Rhodopseudomonas sp. BAL398: one gene and its partner. The protein of the gene in region 1 interacts with the protein of each later gene in a pairwise test. Links are inferred from orthologs where the notes say so. Each region holds a gene or a part of one and is shown in the gene's direction. Other genes may lie near its edges. The genes, in order: RBJ75_RS19655 and ccmE.

Region 1 (16,797 bases):
GCATCAATTTCGTGCTGGTGTTCTCGCCCAATGCGTTCGCCGGCGCGCCGCATACCCATATCGCCACCTTGACCGAAAAGGGCGGCACCGCGGCGGGCGACGGCGCCCTGATCAAGGCGGTGGCCGATGCGTTTCCGATGGTGACCAGCGTGCGGGTCCGCGAGGCGCTGGAAACCGTCGGCAAGGTGGTGACCAATCTGGTGCTGGCGGTGCGCGGCGCCAGCGCGGTGACGCTGATCTCGGCGATCCTGGTGCTGGGCGGCGCGCTAGCAGCCGGGCACCGCCACCGGGTCTATGACGCGGTCATTCTGAAGACGCTCGGCGCCACACGGGCGCGCCTGCTCGGCGCCTATGCGTTGGAATATGCGATGATCGGGGCGGCCACCGCGCTGTTCGGGGTGGTCGCAGGGTCGGTCGCGGCGTGGCTGATCGTCACACGGCTGATGACGCTGAGCTTCATATGGCAGGCCGGCAGCGCCGCCGTGGTGGTGGTGGCGGCGTTGGTCGTCACCGTCGGTCTCGGTCTGCTCGGAACGCTGGTGGCGCTGAACCAGAAACCGGCCTCCGTGCTACGGAATTTGTGAAAATGCCGCGCGTCACCCGGGCCGATCCGATCCTGCCCGAACGGGTGCAAGCGGCCTGGTTTGGCCGTCCGCCAGCAGCGTGCCGGCGCCACGCCACGATGCGATTATCTTTACCCTATGGCGCGGAGCGACATTCAGCCGCGCATTAAAGCTTGCATGGAATGTGTTAGTTTCCCACATACCAGATGGGTCGGACACCGGCTGCATGGCGATAAATTCATAACAGTCATGCTTCGGTGTCCGGGATAGAATTCAAACTGGCCGCGCCCACCCTTTGCGTTTGGCCAGGCAACCACGGGATTTCGACCATGTCGGACTTCGACCGCAACTATGCTTCTCCTTTCGGCCGGGCGGCCGGGCGCGTTGACGCCGCGGCTGTCGATGCCGGTCTGCGCGCCTATATGCTGCGCATCTACAATTACATGTCGATCGGCCTGGCCATCACCGGCGCGGCCGCTCTCGGCGTCTATATGTTCGCGGTGACCAAGGATGCCTCGCAGGCGGCGCAGGCCGCCAACGGTGCCGCGCTGGCGCTGGCGCGCGGGCAATATCTGACCTCATTCGGCGTTGCCATTTTCGTGAGCCCGCTGAAGTGGGTGTTCATGCTGGCGCCGCTGGCGATGGTGTTCGTGATTTCCTTCGGCATCAACCGGCTGAAGCCCTCGACGGCGCAAATGCTGTTCTGGGCGTTTTCGGCGCTGATGGGCATCTCGCTGTCGTCGATCTTCCTGGTGTATACCCACACCTCGATCGTGCGGGTGTTCTTCATCACCGCGGCCTCGTTCGGCGCGCTGAGCCTCTATGGCTACACCACCAAGCGTGACATGACCGGAATGGGCTCGTTCCTGATCATGGGCCTGTTCGGCATCATCATCGCCAGCGTGGTGAACATCTTCGTCGCCTCCTCGATGCTGCAGTTCATCGTCTCGGTGGTCGGCGTGCTGGTGTTCGCGGGTCTGACCGCCTGGGACACCCAGCGCCTGAAGAACGACTACATCTACGGCTATGCCTCGCAGGGCGGCGACGTCGCCGAGCGCGCGGCCATCACCGGCGCGCTGTCGCTGTATTTGAACTTCATCAACCTGTTCACGCTGCTGCTGCAGCTGCTGGGCCAGCGAGAATAACGGGCTTCGCCCGAACCGATCGAATACAAGGCCCCGGCCTCGCGGCCGGGGCTTTTCTTTTGCGTTCGACAAAAATAATCTGCGGCCATGTCCGGTGCCGTGTCCCATCCCATGTTCGACGTTGAAATCAGACCCGCCGTCGCCGCCGATCTGGCGGCCATCACGGCGATCTATGAGCAGGCCGTCCGGTTCGGCACCGCGACCTTTGAGCTGACGCCGCCGGATCTGGCCGAAATGACCCGGCGATTCGAAGCGCTGCGCGATGGCGGATTTCCCTATCTGGTGGCGGTGCGGCAGGGAAGCATCGCCGGCTATGCCTATGCGGGGCCGCATCGGCCGCGGCCGGCCTATCGCTTCACGGTGGAGAATTCGATCTATCTCGACCCCGCCGCGCATCGCCGCGGGTTCGGCACCAGACTGCTGCGCGAATTGATGACGCAATGCGAGGCGCGCGGCCATCGCCAGATGATCGCGGTGATCGGCGATTCCGACAATGCCGGTTCGATCGGGCTGCACGCCCGGCTCGGCTTTGAGATGATCGGCACCAATCCGAATGTCGGGTTCAAGTTCGGTCGCTGGCTCGACACCGTGATGATGCAGCGCGCGCTGGGCGAGGGCGGCGCCACACTGCCCGACGCCTGATTAAAGCTATTCGCGGCGGCTCTGTCGTCCAGCCTTTGATGTGATGAGATCGATAGCTACGCCGCGACGGCCTTTTCACCTCTCCCATAGGGAGAGGTCGGATTGCGAAGCAATCCGGGTGAGGGGTTGGGACTGACGAGAGGTTGCAACCCCTCACCCCAACCCTCTCCCATGGGAGAGGGGGCACGCTGCCCGTGCGGTCACGGATCGAATATAGCCGCTCTGAATTCTTGTTTTGACGCGTTTCTTCACGCGAACCGGTACCCACTTCGCTCGAAAACGCTCTACACCACCGCCAGCTTGCGATCGATCGCCAGCAGCACCCGCTCCAGCTCGTGGCCGCGGCGCAGGATCTGGCCGCCCGCCGAAATCACGCTATAGGCGCCCTGTTTACGGGCCAGCCGGGGGTCTTTCTCGATCCGGTAGATCGGCACTTCCGAGGCGCGGCGAAATACCGAGAACACCGCGCGATCTTTGAGAAAGTCGATTGCATAATCGCGCCATTCGCCGGCCGCGACCATCCGCCCGTAGAGATTGAGAATGCGATTGAGCTCCACGCGATTGAACGTCACCACGGCCTGCTGTGGTGTGGCGACGGCGCCGCGCTCAGTCGCGCGAATCTCGCTTGGGTCAGTCCCCTCCGACATCGAACTCATCCCGGACTCCTGTCATTGCCCTGACATGATCGCCCCGACCGCGCCGCGCCGCAAGGGGCCGGGACCAACCGAATCCACGCGGAATCGGCAGCAACGCGCGGTCACCGGGCTCTCACAGCATCGTTAGAGCAATCTTATTACCGCCCGAATTTCGCCAATCGCCCGCCCTTTGGAATTGGCACAACACAATCACTGCGATGGCCCGGTCCTTTCGGTCCTGGATTCCTCAGCCCCCAGCCCCCCGGGATTGTCTGGATCGGGTCCATCGCATAGTTAATCCCCGGACTGGGCCAACGCGAGTTGGCCCTTTTCCGTTTGGGGTCTGCTTTATCGTCACCGGCGCAGCCGGACGACGACGGACGGCGGTGCCGCCGCGGCCGGACCCATCATCCAAGATCGAGGGAAATCAGTGCAGTGTCGCGAAGGCGGCGCCAAGCATTGCGCCCGGTCGGTCACGATCGCCGTCCTGCAGATACACCACCGCGGCGTCGACGCCGTCGCCGGTGATGTTCTCCAGCGGCACGGTCCAGCTACGCGAGGTGCCGTTCCAGTCGCCGACCTTCAGCAGATTCCGGACCACGTTGTGGTAGACGACCTGCTTGCCGCGATTCTCGCCGCGCCCGATCGAGATCGGGACCTCTTTGGAGATGGCGCCGATCCAAACCTCGCCATGGCTTGCGGCATCGCCCGGATGCGCCGCCGGCACCGAGACATCGATCTGCTTGCCGTCGAGCTTCATCATGACGCGGACCGACATTACGCCCGCGGTCGCCTCCGTCGTCTTGATCGCGTTGTTGATATCGGCGCGGTCGCTTCCGAGAACGTGAACCGAACCGTTGACGACCATCTGCGGCGTGTAGACGTCGCGATCACCGCGGACCTGGGAATAAGCCTTCTGGCGGGCGCTGAAGCGCGAATCCGCCAGCGTGTCCTTCCAGCCGAGATAGTCCCAATAGTCGATCGGCATGCTCAGCGCGATCACCGATGGGTCCTTTGCCAGCTCGCCGACGATCTTGTCGGCGGGCGGACAGGACGAGCAGCCTTGCGAGGTGAACAGCTCCACCACCGCGCGCGGATCGGCGCTGGCGGGACGGACCATCATGGCGATCGCGCACAGGCTGAGCGCGCCAGACCATCGTGAGAATCCGTTGAAAATGATCATGCTACCAAGCCACACCAACGCCCGGCCATCGGCCGGAACGCCGTCGATTGGGGGAGCCTTCGACAACCAGAAGGCGGCTCTTGAATAAGCCGCCTTCCGATCACCTGCCACTCACTTCGCAGTGAGGCAATCCGCCTTGAAATACCCCTGGCGAGGGTCAGGCCGCGAGCCGGCGCAGCACGTAGTGCAGGATGCCGCCATTGCGGTAATATTCCAGCTCGTCGAGCGTATCGATCCGGCACAGCAGCGAGACCTGACGCTTCTTGCCGTTGCCCGATACGATCTCGGCGGTCAGTTGCTGGCGTGGCTTTAGATCGCCCTGCAAGCCACGGATCGAGACCGTCTCGTCGCCCTTCAGCCCGATCGATGTCCATGAGTCGCCGTCCGCAAAGGTCAGCGGCAACACGCCCATGCCGACCAGATTGGAGCGATGGATGCGCTCGAAGCTCTCGCAGATCACGGCGCGAACGCCGAGCAGCCGCGTGCCCTTGGCGGCCCAGTCGCGCGACGATCCGTTGCCGTATTCGGCGCCGGCGAACACGACGAGCGGCACCTGCTCGGCCTGATACTTCATCGCGGCGTCATAGATCGACATCGCTTCGCCGTCGGGCCAGTGCTTGGTCAGTCCGCCTTCCGGAATATTGCCGTCGGCGCCTTTCATCATGAAGTTCTTGATCCGGATGTTGGCGAAGGTGCCGCGCATCATGATCTCGTGATTGCCGCGCCGCGTGCCGTACTGATTGAAGTCGGCGGGTCGGACCTGATGCTCGGACAGATATTTGCCGGCCGGCGAGGTCAGCTTGATCGAGCCGGCGGGCGAGATGTGATCGGTGGTGATCTTGTCGCCGAACATCGCCAGGATCCGCGCGTCGACGACGTCGACGATCGGCTCCGGCTCCATCTTCATGCCTTCGAAATAGGGCGGGTTCTGCACATAGGTGGAGCTCATGTTCCACTTGTAGGTCTCGGAGTCGACGGTCTTGATCTTGCGCCAGTTGGTGTCGCCCTTGAACACGTCGGCATATTTCTTCTTGAAGATCGCCGCGGTGACGAACTTCTTCATGAAGGCGTTGATCTCCTTGGTGGTCGGCCAGATGTCCTTGAGATAGACCGGCTGGCCATCCTTGCCGGTGCCGATCGGATCGACATTGAGGTTCTTGGTCACCGAGCCGGCCAGCGCATAGGCCACCACCAAAGGCGGCGAGGCCAGGTAATTGGCCTGCACGTCGGGCGACACCCGGCCTTCGAAATTGCGGTTACCCGACAGCACCGCGGCGGCGATGATGCCGTTGTCGTTGATCGACTTGGAAATGTCTTCCGGCAGCGGACCGGAATTGCCGATGCAGGTGGTGCAGCCGAACCCGACCAGGTTGAAGCCGACCTTGTCGAGGTCCTTCTGCAGCCCGGAATTGGCGAGATATTCCGCAACCACCTGGCTGCCCGGCGCCAGCGAGGTCTTCACCCAGGGCGCGGCCTTGAGGCCCTTGGCGGCGGCGTTGCGGGCGAGCAGCCCGGCGCCGATCAGCACGCTCGGATTCGAAGTATTGGTGCAGGAGGTGATCGCGGCGATCACCACGTCGCCATGGCCGAGATCGAAATTGCGGTTCTGGACCGCAAACCGCGCCATGTGGTCGGTGGCCTTCTTGTATTCGCTGGTCATCGCCGCGGCGAAGCCTTCGGCGACCGCCGGCAGCGCGACGCGGCCCTCAGGGCGCTTCGGTCCGGCCAATGACGGCACGACGTCGCCGAGATCGAGCGTCAGCGTCGCGGTGAACACCGGGTCGGGCGATTTCGCGGTGCGGAACATGCCCTGGGCCTTGGCGTATTTCTCCACCAGCGCGACGCGCGACGGCGCGCGGCCGGAGGTCTTCAGATAGCTCAGGGTTTCGGCATCGACCGGGAAGAAGCCGCAGGTGGCGCCATATTCCGGCGCCATATTGCCGATGGTGGATTTGTCGGCGACCGACAGATAATCGAGGCCAGGGCCGTAGAATTCGACGAATTTGCCGACCACGCCCTGCTTGCGCAGCATCTGGGTCACCGTCAGCACCAGATCGGTGGCGGTGACGCCTTCCTTCAGCGCGCCCTTCAGCTTGAAGCCGATCACTTCGGGCAGCAGCATCGACAGAGGCTGGCCGAGCATCGCGGCCTCGGCCTCGATGCCGCCGACGCCCCAGCCCAGCACGGCCAGGCCGTTGACCATGGTGGTGTGCGAATCAGTGCCGACCAGGGTGTCGGGATAGGCCACCTCGAAGGTGCCCTTCTTCTTGCCGACGGTCATCTTCTCCTTGCGGGTCCAGACCGTCTGGGCGAGGTATTCGAGATTGACCTGATGGCAGATGCCGGTGCCGGGCGGCACCACGGCGAAATTCGAAAACGCCTTCTGGCCCCATTTCAGGAATTCATAGCGCTCCTGGTTCTGCTTGTATTCCTCGACCACGTTCTTGCCGAACGCCTTGTTGTCGCCGAAGAAATTCACGATCACCGAATGGTCGATGACGAGATCGACCGGCACCAGCGGGTTGATCTTCTCGGCGTCGCCGCCGAGCGCCTGCATCGCATTGCGCATCGCCGCCAGATCGACCACCGCCGGCACGCCGGTGAAGTCCTGCATCAGCACCCGCGCCGGGCGGAATGCGATTTCATGCTGTAGCGCGCGCTTCTTCAGCCATTTCGCCACCGCGACGATGTCGGCCTTCTTGACGGTACGGTCGTCCTCGTTGCGCAGCAGGTTTTCCAGCAGCACCTTCATCGAATAGGGCAGTTTGGAAATGCCCGTCAGGCCGTTCTTCTCGGCGGCGGGCAGGCTGTAATAAATATAGGATTTGGCGCCGACCTTGAGGGTCTTGCGGCATTTGAAACTGTCGAGGGAGGTCATGTGAGGCGGTCCCGATTTTCGTTCTTCAGGTGGCGAATGGGTATCAAGGCGCCTCGGAGGGGCAAGCCTATTGGCTTGCAGGCGCTGACTGTGTGCTGCATCAAGTCTCGGCTTATAGAATCTTTCCAGACGCGCCGCCAGATCGACAATCATGCGCAGCAATGCAGATTGACCGATCGCGGCGGCCTAGTCGGACCGGGGAATGCGCAAAGATGCGGCTGTCGGGGCGTGGGCTCAGATGTGTACGGGGCGGCCGCGAGGTCTTCGCCGGTCTCGATTTCGACGCCGTCGGCGGCGAGGCGGTGGCCGTGGTTGGCCATAACGGCGCCGGCAAGACCACCTTGCTGCGCCTGATCGCGGGTCTGCTGGCGCGGGCCGACGGGGTGATCGAGCTGTCGGGCGGCGACGCCGAGCTGCCGGTGCCCGAGCAGGCGCATTATCTCGGCCATCGCGACGCGCTGAAGCCGTCGCTGAGCGTCGTCGAAAACCTGACATTCTGGCGCGACTTTCTCGGCGGCGAGCCGGCCGATCCGCAGGCCAGCCTGGCGGCGGTCGGCCTGTCCCACACCGCGCATCTGCCGGCGGCCTATCTGTCGGCCGGGCAGCGCCGACGGTTGTCGGTGGCGCGATTGCTGGCGGTACGACGGCCGATCTGGCTGCTCGATGAGCCGACCTCGGCGCTCGATACCGCCGGACAGCAGATGTTCGCCGGGTTGATGACCGACCATCTCGCCCGCGACGGCCTGATCATCGCCGCCACCCACACCCCGCTCGGCATCGCCGCGCGCGAATTGCGGATCGGGGCGGTGGCATGATGATTCGGACTAGCCTCGAGCGCGGTGCCCGCGGCACCCCCACCCCCGACCCCTCCCCGCAAGGGGGAGGGGCGCGCGCAGTGCTCGGGGAGGATTTGTTCTTTACAGCCGATCGAAACACGAGCGCTTTCAAGTTCCGCAAATCATCCGCGGCCTCTCTGCTCCCCTCCCCCTCGCGGGGAGGGGTCGGGGGTGGGGGGCCACGGGCATTGCGCTCACGGGTGGCGGTATGACCGCGCTCACAGCCATCATTCGCCGCGACGTCAGGATCGCGCTGCGGGTCGGCGGCGGCGCGCTGATCGGGGTGCTGTTCTTTCTCACCGTGGTGGTGCTGATGCCGTTCGCGATCGGGCCGGATCTGAAGCTGCTGGCGCGGATCGGACCGGCGATCCTGTGGCTCGGCGCGCTGCTCGCCAGCCTGTTGACGCTGGACCGGCTGTTCATGGCCGATGCCGAGGACGGCTCGCTCGATCTGCTCGTGATGAGCCGGACCCCGCTGGAACTGGCCTGCGCCGCCAAGGCGCTTGCGCATTGGCTGGCGGCGGGCGTGCCGCTGATCGTCGCTACCCCGGTCCTCGGCCTGTTGCTCAATCTCGACGGCTCGGCGTCGCTGGCGGTGATGCTGACGCTGCTGGCCGGAACACCGGCGCTGACTTTTACCGGCATGATCGGCGCGGCGCTGGCGGTGACGATGCATCGCGGCGGGCTGCTGCTGGCGGTTTTGGTGCTGCCTTTGGCTATACCGGTGCTGATTTTCGGCGTCGCGGCGTCGCAGGCGGCGATTTCAGGTCCGGTTTCGTTCGGCACGCCGTTTTCGATCCTGTGCGCGCTGTCGCTGGCCAGCATGGTGATCGGACCATTTGCCGCGGCCGCCAGCCTGCGTCAGGGGATGGATTAGGTGCCGGGTTTAATCTCGATCAACTCTCGCGGAGCCAAGCTGAAGCAAGTATCGGCGGATTGCCTGCGGCCGCCGCTGCCATTATCAGGAACGCCATGACATCAGGAACGCCATGAATCTGACCGATCTTGCCAATCCGACCAAGTTCCTGACCCTGACCGGGCGGATTCTGCCGTGGCTGGCCGGACTCACCGCCTGTCTGCTGGCGGTTGGCCTCGTTCAATCGGCGCTGGCGCCGGATGATTATCAGCAGGGCGCCACCGTCAAGATCATGTTCATTCACGTTCCCAATGCCTGGCTGGCGATGTTCGTCTGGGGGGTGATGAGCCTCGCCGCGCTCGGCACCCTGGTCTGGCGGCATCCTTTGGCCGACGTCGCCGCCAAGACCGCGGCGCCGATCGGCGCGGCCTTCACCTTCCTGGCGCTGCTCACCGGCTCGCTGTGGGGCCGGCCGATGTGGGGCACCTATTGGGAATGGGACGCCCGGTTGACCTCGATGCTGATCCTGTTCCTGATGTATCTCGGCCTGATCGCGCTGTGGCGCGCGGTCGAGGACCCCTCGCGCGCCGCCCGCGCCGCTGCGATCCTGACCCTGGTCGGCGCCCTCAATCTGCCGGTGATCAAATTTTCGGTCGATTGGTGGAATACGCTGCACCAGCCGGCCTCGGTGATGCGGATCGGCGGCTCGACGCTGGACAAGGCGTTCCTGATCCCGCTGCTGGTGATGGCGGTCGCGTTTTCGCTGCTGTTCGTGACGCTGCATCTGGCGGCGATGCGCAATGAAATCCTGCGCCGCCGCATCCGCACCCTGCAGATGCTGCAGGCCAGCCGCCCCGAGGCGGCGTGATGGCGCTCGGTCCCTATGCGGCGTTCATCGTGTGGTCCTATCTGGCCGTGGCCATCGTGGTGGCGATGCTGATCGGCTGGGTCTGGTTCGATTATCGACGCCAGAAAGCCCGGTTGCACGCCCTCGACGCCGCCGGCGCGCTCCGGCGCTCCGGCAAACGCGCAACGGATATCTCATGAGCGATCAGACCCAATCGAGCCGCCGCTCCTGGCTGGTGGCGCTGCCGCTGTTCATCTTCACCGCGCTGGCGGCGATGTTCTATTTCGGCCTCGGCGCCGGCGACCATTCGCGGATTCCCTCCGCGCTGATCGGGCGCCCGGCGCCGCAGACGACATTGCCGGCGCTCGAGGGCCTCAACCGTGACGGCGTCCAGGTCCCGGGTCTCGACCCGGCGCTGTTCAAGGGCAAGGTCAGCGTCGTCAATGTCTGGGCGTCATGGTGTGTGCCGTGTCACGACGAGGCGCCGCTGCTGATGGCGCTCAGCGAGGACAAGCGCGTTCAGCTGGTCGGTATCAACTACAAGGACAAGCCCGACAACGCCCGGCGTTTCCTCGGCCGCTACGGCAATCCCTTCGCGGTGGTGGGGACCGATGATAATGGCCGCGGCTCGATCGAATGGGGCGTCTATGGGGTGCCGGAAACCTTCGTCGTCGGCCGCGACGGCGCCATCGCCTACAAGCTGGTCGGGCCGGTGACGCCGGAAAATATCGATACGGTACTCAAGGCCGAAATCGCCAAGGCGCTGGCGGCCGGCAATCAGGCCGCCGCCACGCCCGCGAAATAATTTTCGGCTTTTATCTGCCGTTCATTTCGCGGCCATGGCGCCGCCATGAATCCCCAGCTAGCTCCACGGCGTGACTAACAACGTCCCTGGAGGACCTCACCGATGCGTCATTTCAAGCTTGCTTCGCTTTCCGCCGCGGCCCTCGCGCTGGGCCTGCTCGCCGCCCAGCCGACGATGGCGCAGTCGCCGCAGCCGGCCACATCCGAGAAAATGGCTCCGAGCCCCAAAGCCGCGCCCAAGGCCGCACCCAAGGCCGCCAAGATGGCGCCGAAGGCCGAACTGCTCGACATCAATTCGGCGAGCGCCGACGAGCTCGCCGCGCTGCCCGGAATCGGCAAGGCCTATTCGGCCGCGATCATCAAGGGCCGCCCCTATAAGGGCAAGGACGAGCTGGTGCAGAAGAAGATCGTGCCGCAGAAGACCTATAACGGCATCAAGGCCAAGATCATCGCCAAGCAAAGCTGAGCGATCGGACTACCTCAAAGTGCCCCGGATGCGGCGCGACGCGCCGCGTCCGGGATATGGTGCGCCGTCCAGTCCCTAATCCTTGGAGACGTCCCCGCGCTCGCTGTCGGGGGCTTCCAGCGTCGCCGGCTCCAGGTGATAGCGCTTGATCAGCGGCATCTGGGTGAAGGCGAACAGCATGGTCAGCGGCACCATGCCGAACACTTTGAAGGCGACCCAGAATTCGGTCGTCTGGGTGCGCCAGATCGATTCGTTGAGCACCGCCATGGCGAAGAACCACAGCGCCCAGCGCAGCGTCAGGATCTTCCAGCCGCGCGGCGTCAGGTTGAACATCTGGTCGAACATGATGGCGATGAAGGATTTGCCGAACAGCAATCCGCCGCCCAGCACCGCGCCGAACAGCGCATAGACGATGGTCGGCTTCATCTTGATGAAGGTCTCGTCGTGCAGCACCAGCGTCAGCGTGCCGAACACCAGCACCACGATGGCGGTGACGATCGTCATCATCGGCACATGCCGCGTCACCACATAGGACGCGATCATCGCCACCGTCACCGCGACCATGAAGGCGCCGGTGGCGGCGAACAGATGCCACTTCGAATTGACGAAGAAGAACACCAGCAGCGGCCCGAGCTCGGTGGCGAGCTTGAACAGCGGGTGCGGCTGCTTCTTTTCGAGCAGGCTGTCGGTCATGTCGTCTCCGTCCCCGCGATGGCCTGGGCGAAATCCCGCGCGGTGAACGGCGCCAGATCCTCGATCCCTTCGCCGACGCCGATGAAATGCACCGGCAATTTGTGTTTCTCCGCCAGCGCCACCAGAATGCCGCCGCGCGCGGTGCCGTCGAGCTTGGTCATCACCAGCCCGGTGACGCCCGCGGTGCGCGCAAAGGCCTCGACCTGCGACAGCGCGTTCTGGCCGACGGTGGCATCCAGCACCAGCAGCACCGCATGCGGCGCGCTGGCGTCGACCTTCTTGATGACGCGAACGACCTTTTCCAGCTCGTTCATCAATTCCTTGCGGTTCTGTAGCCGGCCGGCGGTGTCGATCAGCAGCACGTCGCGGCCGTCATCCTTCGCCGCGGTCAGCGCGTTGAATGCCAGGCTGGCGGAATCGGAGCCCTGCGCGCCGGCGATCACCGGCGAGCCCGAGCGTTCGCCCCAGATCTTGAGCTGCTCGATCGCGGCGGCGCGGAAGGTGTCGCCGGCGGCCAGCATCACCTTGCGGCCCTCGGCCGAGAATTTGGCCGACAATTTGCCGATCGTGGTGGTCTTGCCCGAGCCGTTGACCCCGACCATCAGGATCACGAAGGGTTTCTTGGTCGCGTCGATCACCAGCGGCTGCGCCACCTGGGACAGCACCTTCTCCACCTCGGAAGCGACGATCTCCTTGACGTCGCTGGCGGAAATCATCTTGTCGTAGCGCCCGTGGCCGACCGCGGCGGCAATCCGCGCCGACACGTCGGAGCCGAGATCGGCGCGCAGCAGCACGTCCTCGATCTCCTCGAGCATGGCCTTGTCGAGCTTGCGCTTGGAGACGAACTCGGCCAGCGCGGTGCCGATCGAGCTCGAGGTCCGCTTCAAGCCGCTGGACAGCCGGCGCCACCAGCTCGGCTTTTTGGTTTCAGTCGTGTCGTTCATGATCCGGCTGTGTTAGCGGTTTCGCGCCATGAGCGAAAGTCACCCTGAACGAACGGATATGGCGGAACTGACCGCCGACGAGATGCTGGCGCGGGTGCTGTACCGCGACGGGCTGATGCTGGTGATCGACAAGCCGGCCGGCCTGCCGGTGCATCGCGGCCCCAAGGGCGGCGCCAATCTGGAATCCTCGTTCGATTTCCTGCGTTACGGCCTGCCGCGGCCGCCGGTATTGGCCCACCGCCTGGACCGGGATACGTCCGGCTGCCTGGTGCTCGGCCGCCACCGCAAGGCCACCGCCTCGCTCGGCCTGTTGTTCAAACATGGCCGGATCTCCAAGACCTATTGGGCGGTGGTCCAGGGCGGTCCGGCCGAGGATCAAGGCACCATCGATCTGCCGCTCGGCCGACTCAACGCCGAACGCGGCTGGTGGCAGAAGGTCGATCCCGAAGGCCAGAAGGCGGTGACCAATTGGACCGTGCTGGGGCGATCTTTCGTCCCCCCTCCCCCTGGCGGGGAGGGGTTGGGGGTGGGGGGCCAAAACGGAAGCCTGACTTTGGATCCCCCTGCGGAGGAGGGAGCAGGCAGGCTCACCTGGATGGCGCTGGAGCCGGTGACCGGCCGCACCCATCAATTGCGGGTGCATTGCGCGGCGATGGGCTGGCCGATCTTCGGCGACAACATTTATGGCAATGGCCCGCGCTTCGGCGACCCGACGCTGCATCTGCACGCCCGCGAGATCGTGATCCCGCTGTCGCGCAACAAGCCGCCGGTGGTGGTCACGGCGCCGGTTCCGGCGCATCTTCAGCAGCGGATGATGGAATGCGGATGGACCGGAGACAGCGCGGAGGCGACCTGATGCGTCGAGTGATCGCATTGAAAAGTGTGATGATTTTGGCTTTGACCGGATCGCTGACGGCGGCCGCGATCGCGCAACACCAGGGCCACATGCAGCACCACGACCACGGCGGAATGGCGCAGAGCGACAGCCGCGAACTGGTGCAGATGCCGGACGCGATCGTGCGGCCGATGCTGTCCAATATGCGCAACCATCTGGCGGCGCTGCAGGAAATTCAAAGCGCAATGGCGCAGGACAAATTCGATGACGCGGCCAGCATCGCCGAATCCCGCCTCGGGATGTCGTCGCTGGGTCTGCACGGCGCCCACGACATTGCGCCGTTGATGCCGGCCGGGATGCAGCAGGCCGGAACCGAGATGCACCGTGCCGCCAGCCGCTTCGCCATCGCGGTCAAGGATGCGGGCGTCAGCGGCGACAACAAGCCGGCGCTCGCGGCCTTGGCAGCGGTGACCGCGCAATGCGTCGCATGCCACACCGGCTATCGGATCAGGTGATCTGGCCCGGGTGATTTGGTCTTGGCCGCTCAGACCGTCAGCCTGGCGCCGTCGTGCCCGGCCATCGTCAGCCTGCGCACCACGCCGGGCTTGTCTCCGGCAATCGCCACCGGGATGAAATGATCGGTGCGGCCCTGGGTGGGGCTCTCGATCAGCACCGTCCGGGTCTGGCCGATCTCGGCATCGAGCCGCCGCCGCAGCGCGGCCTCGCCGGCCTCGCGCAGCCGCCGGGCGCGCTCCTTGATGACGTTGCCGTTGACCTGCGGCATCCGCGCCGCCGGCGTGCCGGGCCGCGGCGAATAGGGAAACACATGCAGGAAGGTCAGGTCGCATTCCGCGACCAGATCGAGCGAGCGCGCAAACATCGCCTCGGTCTCGGTCGGAAATCCGGCGATGATGTCGGCGCCGAAAGCGATGTCGGGCCGCAGCCGGCGCAGCTGCGCGCAGAAATCGATCGCGTGCTGGCGGCTGTGGCGCCGCTTCATGCGCTTCAGGATCATGTCGTCGCCGGATTGCAACGACAGATGCAGATGCGGCATCAAGCGCGCGTCAGTGGCGATCAGGTCGATCAGGTCGCGGTCGGCCTCGATCGAATCGATCGACGAAATCCGCAGCCGCTTCAAGTCCGGCACATGGCGCAGGATCTGCCGGGTCAACGCGCCGAGCCTAGGCGCGCCGGGCAGGTCGGCGCCGTAGCTGGTGAGATCGACGCCGGTCAGCACGATCTCGGCATGGCCGCGTTCGGTCAGCGCCCGGACCTGATCGACCACCGCGCCCATCGGCACCGAGCGCGAATTGCCGCGGCCGAACGGGATGATGCAGAAGGTGCAGCGATGGTCGCAGCCATTTTGCACCTGCACGAACACCCGCGGCAGCCCGCTCTGGAATCCGCCGACCAGATGCGGCGCCATCTCGCGGACCGCCATGATGTCGGTGACGGCGATCTTGTGGGTGTCGTCGGTAGCGAACGCTGTGCGCGCGGCGCGCCAGGCCGCGCCGCGCATCTTGTCGTCATTGCCGAGCACGCGGTCGACCTCGATCATGTCGGCGAACATTCCCGGCTGGGTCTGGGCGGCGCAGCCGGTGACCACGATCCGCGCGCCGGGGCGTTCGCGCTTCAGCCGGCGGATCGATTGCCGAGCCTGCGCCACCGCCTCATTGGTCACCGCACAGGAATTGATGACGATAGCGTCGTCGATCCCGGCGTCCTCGGCCTCGCGGCGAATCACTTCGGATTCAAACGCGTTGAGCCGGCAGCCGAAGGTGACGATGTCGACCGCCATCAGGCGCCGGTCTGGTCGTGCGCGGCCGCGAACAGCGCCGGGTCGAACTGGCCTTCATATTCGAGCGTCGCGGTGCCGGTCATCAGCACGTGATCGTCGCTCTGGCGCCACTCGATCGACAATTCGCCGCCCGGCAGGGTGATGCACACGGTGCGATTGGTCCGCCGCAGCCTGGCGGCGGCGACAGCGGTGGCGCAGGCCGCCGAGCCGCAGGCGCGGGTCAGGCCGACGCCGCGCTCCCAGGTCCGGATCGTGATGTGGTCGCGGTCGACGATATGGGCCAGCGTGATATTGGCGCGCTCGGGGAAGATCGGATGGTTTTCCAGCAGAGGCCCGAATCGGCCGAGATCATAGGCCTCGACATCGTCGACCCAGAACACGGCGTGCGGATTGCCCATGCTGACCACCGAGGGGGTGTGCAGGATCGGGGCGTCGATCGGGCCGATCTGCAACTCGATCGAGCGGGTGTCGCGAAATTCCTCCGCCAGCGGAATGTCCTGCCAGCCGAATTTCGGCGCGCCCATGTCGACGGTATAAAGCTCGGGCGACGGGCCCTGCCAGGCGTTGAGCAGCCCGGCCTTGGTCTCGAACGTCATCGCCGATTTGCCGGTCGCGGCGAACAGCTGCCGCGCCACGCAGCGCATGCCGTTGCCGCAGGCGCCGGCTTCGGAGCCGTCATTGTTGTAGATCCGGACAAAGGCGTCGGTGCCGGCCAGTCGCGGCGGCTGCAGCACCATCAGCTGGTCATAGGGCACCGCATCCGGCGCCGCCACGGCGCGGGCGTCGTCGGCGGTGACCGGCGCGGGATGGTCGCGCAGATCGACCACCACGATCTCGTTGCCGATGCCGTTCATCTTGCTGAAATGGCGGTTTGCCAGCGCGCTCATGAGCCTGTCCTTGCCGCCCTTATATGGCGAGGCGCCGGGCTTTGACCAGTACGGCAAATCTGTGTCGGCGGGACGCGACCGATAGCGCGGCACCTATCGCCGATCAGACAGGGGACGAATTCCAACCTCGCGTGTTAACGTGGTCGCGAAGGTTGCGTATGGGCAGGCGCCGCGGATCGCAACTGCCGATACGGCCATGGAGACACACGAAAATGACCCGCCCCCGTTTTGTTCGCCGCCTGTTGCTCGGGCTGCTCCCGGCGACCGCAATGTCGCTCGGCATCGTTGGCGCCTGGGCGCAGTCGCCGCCGCCAGCCAAGCCCCCGGCGGCGGATACGCCGGCCGCGCCTGCGCCGGAAGCCGCGCCCCCGGCGTCGTCGACCACCCCGCCGGCTGCGACCGACACTCCGGCGACCGATACACCGGCGATGCCACCGGCCGCGCCGCAGGCGCCGCCGGTGGCCGGTACGGCCACGCAACCCCCGGCGGAGACCGCAGACGCATTCGGCGAGGAAACCACGCTGCAGCCCAAGACCGTGGTGATTCTGAGCAACAAGGCCACCTGGGAAACCGCGTTCGAGACCCTGACCGATTCATTCAAGACGGTGAAGACGCTGCTCGACAAGCAGGGCATCAAAGCCGACGGCAATCCGATGATCGTCTACACCTCGACCGACGATGCCGGCTTCACCTTCCAGGCCGAGATCCCGGTGGCGCAGGAGCCCAAGAATCTCGGCAGCAATATGAGCATCGGCAAATCGCCCGACGGCAAGGCTTTGAAATTC
Region 2 (5,596 bases), 1.9 Mb from region 1 along the record:
GCATTGGCGCTGGCCGGCTGCGATCGCACCACCGGCCTTGCGACCGGCGTCGATTCCTTCGCCAGCAATCTTGGATCCGGTTTCGGGACCGGCTTCGGCCGGGCCGGGGATGGCGCTGCCGCAGCGGTCAATAATGCCGCGATGGGCGGGCTGATCGACGCCAAGATCGGGGCCTTGCTGGATGACGAGGACCGCCGGCTGGCGCTTCAGGCCGAACTCGCCGCGCTCGATACCGGCGCGTCCGGCGCTCCGGTGCCGTGGCGCAATCCGGCCTCGGGCCGGTTCGGCAACATCGTTCCGGGTCCGGCCTATGCCAAGCAGGGCGCGACCTGCCGCGGCTTTTCCCATACGGTGACCATCGAGGGCCGCCTCGAAATCGCCCGCGGCACCGCCTGCCGCAGCGACGACGGTCCCTGGACGGCGGCCGGCTAGCGCAACCGCGATCTTCCCAGGTTGGCCGAAAACCCAAGCGGAACCAGTCGTTTGCGGGAACAAGCTGAGGCTGTTTGGATCTCGGTCGCGATCATTTTAGCGCCGGCTTCAACCCCTTCTTAACACCGTCTCTGCTATCGATTGGGCTAACGCCGTGGCGTGGCAATCGCACAAGATGCGGCCGGCGCGCGGACAAAGCGTGCAGATTTGGGCGTATGAGCCAGACATCGATCGAGCGGCTGAGGGAGTACCTCGCGCAGCTTCCGCCTCAGTCAAAGGCGCTGCTGATGCGGGAGTTCGAGCGCGCGATCGAACGCGGCGAGGATCTGGCGGTCGCCAATTTTGTGCTCGGGGAACTGCGCAAGATCGTCCGCGGTTCCGAAGACGACGTTCCACCCCGCACCGACGACCCGGCGCGGCTCGCCTTCCGCGTGCTGGAACCGTTCCTGGTCGAGCAAGATCAGACGCCCCGGCCGGGCCAGATCCGGCGCGCCTCGCTGATGCCGATCTGGCAATGGCTGGTGCGCGACGGCATCCCGCAGCAGGTGGCTGAATTCGAAGCCGGGCTGGCCGGCTTGCGCGGCGCCAGCCGTTCAACCGAAATCCACAATCTGGTGCGTAAGTTGCAGGCCGCGGCCGCCGATGCGATCACCAAGATCGCCAATCCCGAACCCGGCGTGGACCGCCAGCGCGCGCTGTCGCGGGTCGGTTCGCCGGCCGTGGTCGAGGATCTGGTGCCGCTTGGCGCGGTGCTCAAGAACCGTGATGCGCTCGACACTTTCAACGGCAAGCTCAACAATAATCTGAGGGTGTTCGGCGAGTCCCAGGTCAATTCGACGATCGCGGCGCTGAACGTCCCGGCGCTGCAGACGCCGGTGCTGCTGCCGTTTGCGCTGTCGCTGGTCATGCAGAATTTGAGCTCGCCCTGGCAGATCATCCGGCTGGCGCTCAAGGTCGCCGGTTCCGACGACGAAATCAAAGTGGCCGCCACCCCCTATGGCGTCGCCGTGACGATGGCAATCCGCGACCTCGCCCAGGCCGCCGGCATGTTGCGCAGCGAAATCAAGCGCGGCCAATTCCTCAATGTCTCCGAGCACCTCAAGACCATCCATGACGGGGTGCGGGGGCTGCGCACCGAACTCGACCTGCGCAACGACTCGCCCTGGGGCAAGCAATTGTCGTCGATCCGGGTCGACATCTCGAATTCGCTCAAATCGGAGATCGAGAGCGTTCCCGGCCGGGTCCGGCGGCTGCTGCGGCAGCGTCCCGACAAGGACATCGCCACCGGGGCCAGGCTCGACCAGCTGGAAATCGACGAGGCCGTGGGGCTGATCGATTTCGTCGCGGTGTGCCGCAATTACGCCAGCGAATTGGCGATCAACGAGGTGACGCTGCGGACCTATTCGGACCTGCAGCAATATGTCGAGAAATCGACCGAATCCCTAGTGCAGTCGCTGCGCGGCGCCGATGCCAGGGTGAAGCCGTTCCGGCAGATGCAGGCGCAGACCGCGATCCGGTTCTGCGAATTGCTGTTCGGCCAGGATTATGCCTCGCTGATGAGCCGGGCGGCCGAGAGCGCGATGGTCGTGGTGGAGCGCAAGCCGGTCCGCGCCGGCGGATCGCGCCCTTGATTCATATCAAGATTTGATCGCCGTGGCGGTGTACGGCCATTGACAATGGCGGCTGCGTTCCGGCCATGTAACCGGGCCTGGGCGCCGCCCATTGATGCGCCTTGCGCCGACGTTGTCACCGGAATCTCTTTGAATGACGCTGTGGTTTGTGTTCGCGATGATGACGGCTGCTGCGGCCTTTGCCGTGCTGTGGCCACTGGCACGTGGCGGGCGTCGATCGCGCCAGGGCTCCGAGGCCAATGTCTATAAGGATCAGCTTGCCGAGATCGACCGTGACAGCGCCGCTGGCCTGATCGCGGCGCCCGAGGCCGCCGCGGCGCGGGTCGAAATCAGCCGTCGGCTGCTCGCGAGCGCCGATTCCGAACGTGCGCCGCCGACCTCGTCGCGCAAGGGATTGCGCCGCGCGGTGGCGGTGATCGCGCTGGTCGGACTGCCGGCGCTGGCGGTGGCGTTCTATCTTCCGCTCGGCTCGCCGCGACTTGATGACGCGCCGCTGGCGCAGCGGGCCCAGGCGCCGCCAACCTCGCAGCCGCTGGAAAATCTGGTTGAGCAGGTCGAGGCCCATCTGGAAAAGACCCCGACTGATGGCCGCGGCTGGGCGGTGCTGGCGCCGGTGCAGGCCAAACTCGGCCGGTTCGACGACGCGGTGCGGTCCTATCGCAACGCCATCACCTATGCGGGGGATACCGCGCAGCGCCGCGCCGATCTCGGCGAGATGATCACGATGGCGGCCGGCGGCGTGGTCACCGACGAGGCCAAGACCGAGTTCGAAAAGGCGCTGACGTTGAACGCCGACGAGGTCAAGTCGCATTATTTCCTGGGGCTTGCCGCCGAACAGGACGGCCGGCCCAAGGACGCCGCCACGATCTGGCGCGCCTTGCTGGAGAAGGCGCCGGCGGATGCGCCGTGGCGGCCGATGCTGCAGGCCGCCTTGGCCCGCGTCGGCGGCGTCGCGGTGCCGGCGCTGCCGGACGACAAGGTCGCCGCCGCCAAGGACATGACCCCGGCCGACCGCAACGCCATGATTCGCGGCATGGTCGACCGGCTGGCGAGCCGGCTGAAGCAGAATGGCGACGACGTCGAGGGATGGCTGCGGCTGGTCCGTGCCTATATGGTGCTGGGCGACGCCGACAAGGCCAAGGACGCGCGAACCCAGGCCCGCCAGGCGGTCGGCGGCAATGCTGACACATTGCGGCGGCTCAATGACGGGCTGAAGGATCTCGGGCTCGACGGCTGAGCCCCACTCAACACTGATAGGTTGGCATGACCAGGAAACAGCGACGGTTGACGATGATCGGAGGCGCGGGTCTCGTGCTCGCAATCGCGGCGGCGCTGGTGCTGAACGCGATGCGCGACTCGATCGTGTTCTTCTCGACCCCGACGATGGCGGCGGAAAAACATATCGGCCCCGGCAAGCGGTTTCGGCTCGGCGGCGTGGTCGAGCAGGGCTCGGTGCAGCGCGGCGCCGATCTGGCGGTGGCGTTCAAAGTGTCCGATGGCGGCGCCACTCTGCCGGTGAAATTCAAGGGCATCCTGCCCGATCTGTTCCGCGAGGGGCAGGGCGTGATCGCCGAGGGCGCGCTGGATTCCGCCGGCGTGTTCGAGGCCGACACCGTGCTGGCCAAGCATGACGAAAAATACATGCCCAAGGACGTCGCCGACGCGCTGAAGAAGCAGGGCCACTGGAAAGACGACTACGCCGACAAGCCGGGCGCGCCGCCGGCCGGGCAGACCGCCGACGCGGCACCCCAGGGGGCGGTGCGATGATCGCCGAGGCCGGCCATTACGCGCTGGTGCTGGCGCTTTGTCTGGCGCTGATCCAGGGCACGGTGCCGATCATCGGCGCGCGGCTGAATGACGGCGGGCTGATGAATGTGGCGCGCTCCACCGCGCTGGCGCAGCTGGCCTTCGCGGGCGGCTCTTTCCTGGCGCTGGTGTGGCTGCACGTCAGTTCGGATTTCTCGGTGGTCAATGTCTACGAGAATTCGCATTCGATGAAGCCGCTGCTCTACAAGATCACCGGCGTTTGGGGCAATCATGAAGGCTCGATGCTGCTGTGGGTCTCGATCCTGGCGCTGTTCGGCGGCATGGTGGCGGCGTTCGGCAACAATCTGCCGCTGAGCCTGCGCGCCCATGTGCTGGCGGTGCAGGCCTGGATCGCCACCGCGTTCTATCTGTTCATCCTGCTGACCTCGAATCCGTTCCTGCGCATCGCCAATCCGCCGATGGAGGGCCGCGACCTCAACCCGGTGCTGCAGGATATCGGCCTCGCGATCCATCCGCCGATGCTCTATCTCGGCTATGTCGGCTTCTCGATCTCGTTCGCCTTCGCCATCGCCGCGCTGCTCGAGGGCCGCGTCGACGCGGCCTGGGCGCGCTGGGTGCGGCCGTGGACGCTGATGGCGTGGATCTTCCTGACGCTCGGCATCGCGATGGGCTCGTATTGGGCTTATTACGAACTCGGCTGGGGTGGCTGGTGGTTCTGGGATCCGGTCGAGAACGCCTCGCTGATGCCGTGGCTGGCGGGCACCGCGCTGCTGCATTCGGCGGTGGTGATGGAGAAGCGCAACGCGCTCAAGGTCTGGACCATCCTGCTGGCGATCCTGACCTTCTCGCTGTCGCTGCTCGGCACCTTCCTGGTGCGCTCCGGCGTCTTGACCTCGGTCCATGCCTTCGCCACCGATCCGACCCGCGGCATCTTCATCCTGCTGATCCTGTGCATCTTCATCGGCGGCAGCCTGTCGCTGTTCGCCTCGCGGGCCTCGGCGCTGAAGCAGGGTGGGCTGTTCGCGCCGATCTCGCGCGAGGGCGCGCTGGTGCTGAACAATCTGTTCCTCACCACCGCTTGCGCCACGGTGTTCGTCGGCACGCTGTATCCGCTGGCTCTCGAAGTGCTCACCGGCGACAAGATCTCGGTCGGCGCGCCGTTCTTCAACCTGACCTTCGGCCCCTTGTTCGTGCCGCTGCTGCTGGCGGTGCCGTTCGGGCCGATGCTGGCGTGGAAGCGCGGCGATCTGGCCGGCGCGGCGCAGCGCCTGCTCGCCGCCGGAATCACCGCCTTGCTGGCGATCGCGATGGTGTGGGCCTGGACCACGGGCGGCGCGGTGCTGGCGCCGCTGGCGATCGGGCTCGCGGTATTCGTGATCTTCGGCGCGCTCAGCGATATCGGCGAACGGATCGGCCTGTTCCGCAACCGCTTTCCGGTGGCGATGCGGCGCGCCTGGGGCCTGCCGCGCTCGACCTGGGGCACCATGTTCGCCCATGCCGGCGTCGGCGTGGCGCTGATCGGCATCGTCTGCGAGACCACCTGGAACAGCGAATACATCGCCACGATGAAGCCCGGCGATGTCGCGCCGATCGCCGGCTATGTGATGAAGCTCGAGGGCACCTCGCAGCGGCAGGGGCCGAATTTCCGCGAGGTGATCGCCCGCTTCGACGTCAGCCTCAATGGCAAGCAGATCGCCACGATGACGCCGTCGAAGCGCAGCTTCACCACCCGCGGCTCGTCGACCACCGAGGCGGCGCTGCTGACG

What was found.
Region 2: the proteins of RBJ75_RS19655 (region 1) and ccmE interact in binary tests that used the Escherichia coli proteins (3 or more experiments, as listed by UniProt). The link is inferred for Rhodopseudomonas sp. BAL398 from one-to-one orthologs.

Annotation. Positions count from the first base shown.
Region 1 is NZ_CP133111.1:4,156,225-4,173,021, reverse strand. What follows is about bases 7,746-10,738. They hold RBJ75_RS19655 (heme ABC transporter permease), read left to right. Parts: upstream 7,746-8,871; coding sequence 8,872-9,606; downstream 9,607-10,738. Other genes in these bases: RBJ75_RS19640 (ComEA family DNA-binding protein), read left to right, coding at 10,493-10,738; RBJ75_RS19645 (DsbE family thiol:disulfide interchange protein), read left to right, coding at 9,782-10,390; ccmD (heme exporter protein CcmD), read left to right, coding at 9,606-9,785; ccmB (heme exporter protein CcmB), read left to right, coding at 8,091-8,759; ccmA (heme ABC exporter ATP-binding protein CcmA), read left to right, coding at 7,746-7,861. Outside these bases: RBJ75_RS19695 (ABC transporter permease), read left to right, coding at 1-584; RBJ75_RS19690 (Bax inhibitor-1/YccA family protein), read left to right, coding at 893-1,708; RBJ75_RS19685 (GNAT family N-acetyltransferase), read left to right, coding at 1,820-2,350; RBJ75_RS19680 (DUF2794 domain-containing protein), read right to left, coding at 2,635-3,006; RBJ75_RS19675 (DUF1223 domain-containing protein), read right to left, coding at 3,413-4,168; aconitate hydratase AcnA, read right to left, coding at 4,326-7,046; more of ccmA, read left to right, coding at 7,259-7,745; more of RBJ75_RS19640, read left to right, coding at 10,739-10,855; RBJ75_RS19635 (septation protein A), read right to left, coding at 10,931-11,548; signal recognition particle-docking protein FtsY, read right to left, coding at 11,545-12,492; RBJ75_RS19625 (RNA pseudouridine synthase), read left to right, coding at 12,521-13,348; RBJ75_RS19620 (hypothetical protein), read left to right, coding at 13,378-13,842; tRNA (N(6)-L-threonylcarbamoyladenosine(37)-C(2))-methylthiotransferase MtaB, read right to left, coding at 13,872-15,125; dapF (diaminopimelate epimerase), read right to left, coding at 15,125-16,012; RBJ75_RS19605 (GyrI-like domain-containing protein), read left to right, coding at 16,225-16,797. UniProt on the Escherichia coli protein: Required for the export of heme to the periplasm for the biogenesis of c-type cytochromes.
Region 2 is NZ_CP133111.1:2,230,210-2,235,805, reverse strand. Bases 2,193-5,078 are described here. They hold ccmE (cytochrome c maturation protein CcmE), read left to right. Parts: upstream 2,193-3,326; coding sequence 3,327-3,830; downstream 3,831-5,078. Other genes in these bases: RBJ75_RS10650 (heme lyase CcmF/NrfE family subunit), read left to right, coding at 3,827-5,078; ccmI (c-type cytochrome biogenesis protein CcmI), read left to right, coding at 2,197-3,300. In the rest of the region: RBJ75_RS10670 (RT0821/Lpp0805 family surface protein), read left to right, coding at 1-432; RBJ75_RS10665 (hypothetical protein), read left to right, coding at 648-2,063; more of RBJ75_RS10650, read left to right, coding at 5,079-5,596. UniProt on the Escherichia coli protein: Heme chaperone required for the biogenesis of c-type cytochromes. Transiently binds heme delivered by CcmC and transfers the heme to apo-cytochromes in a process facilitated by CcmF and CcmH.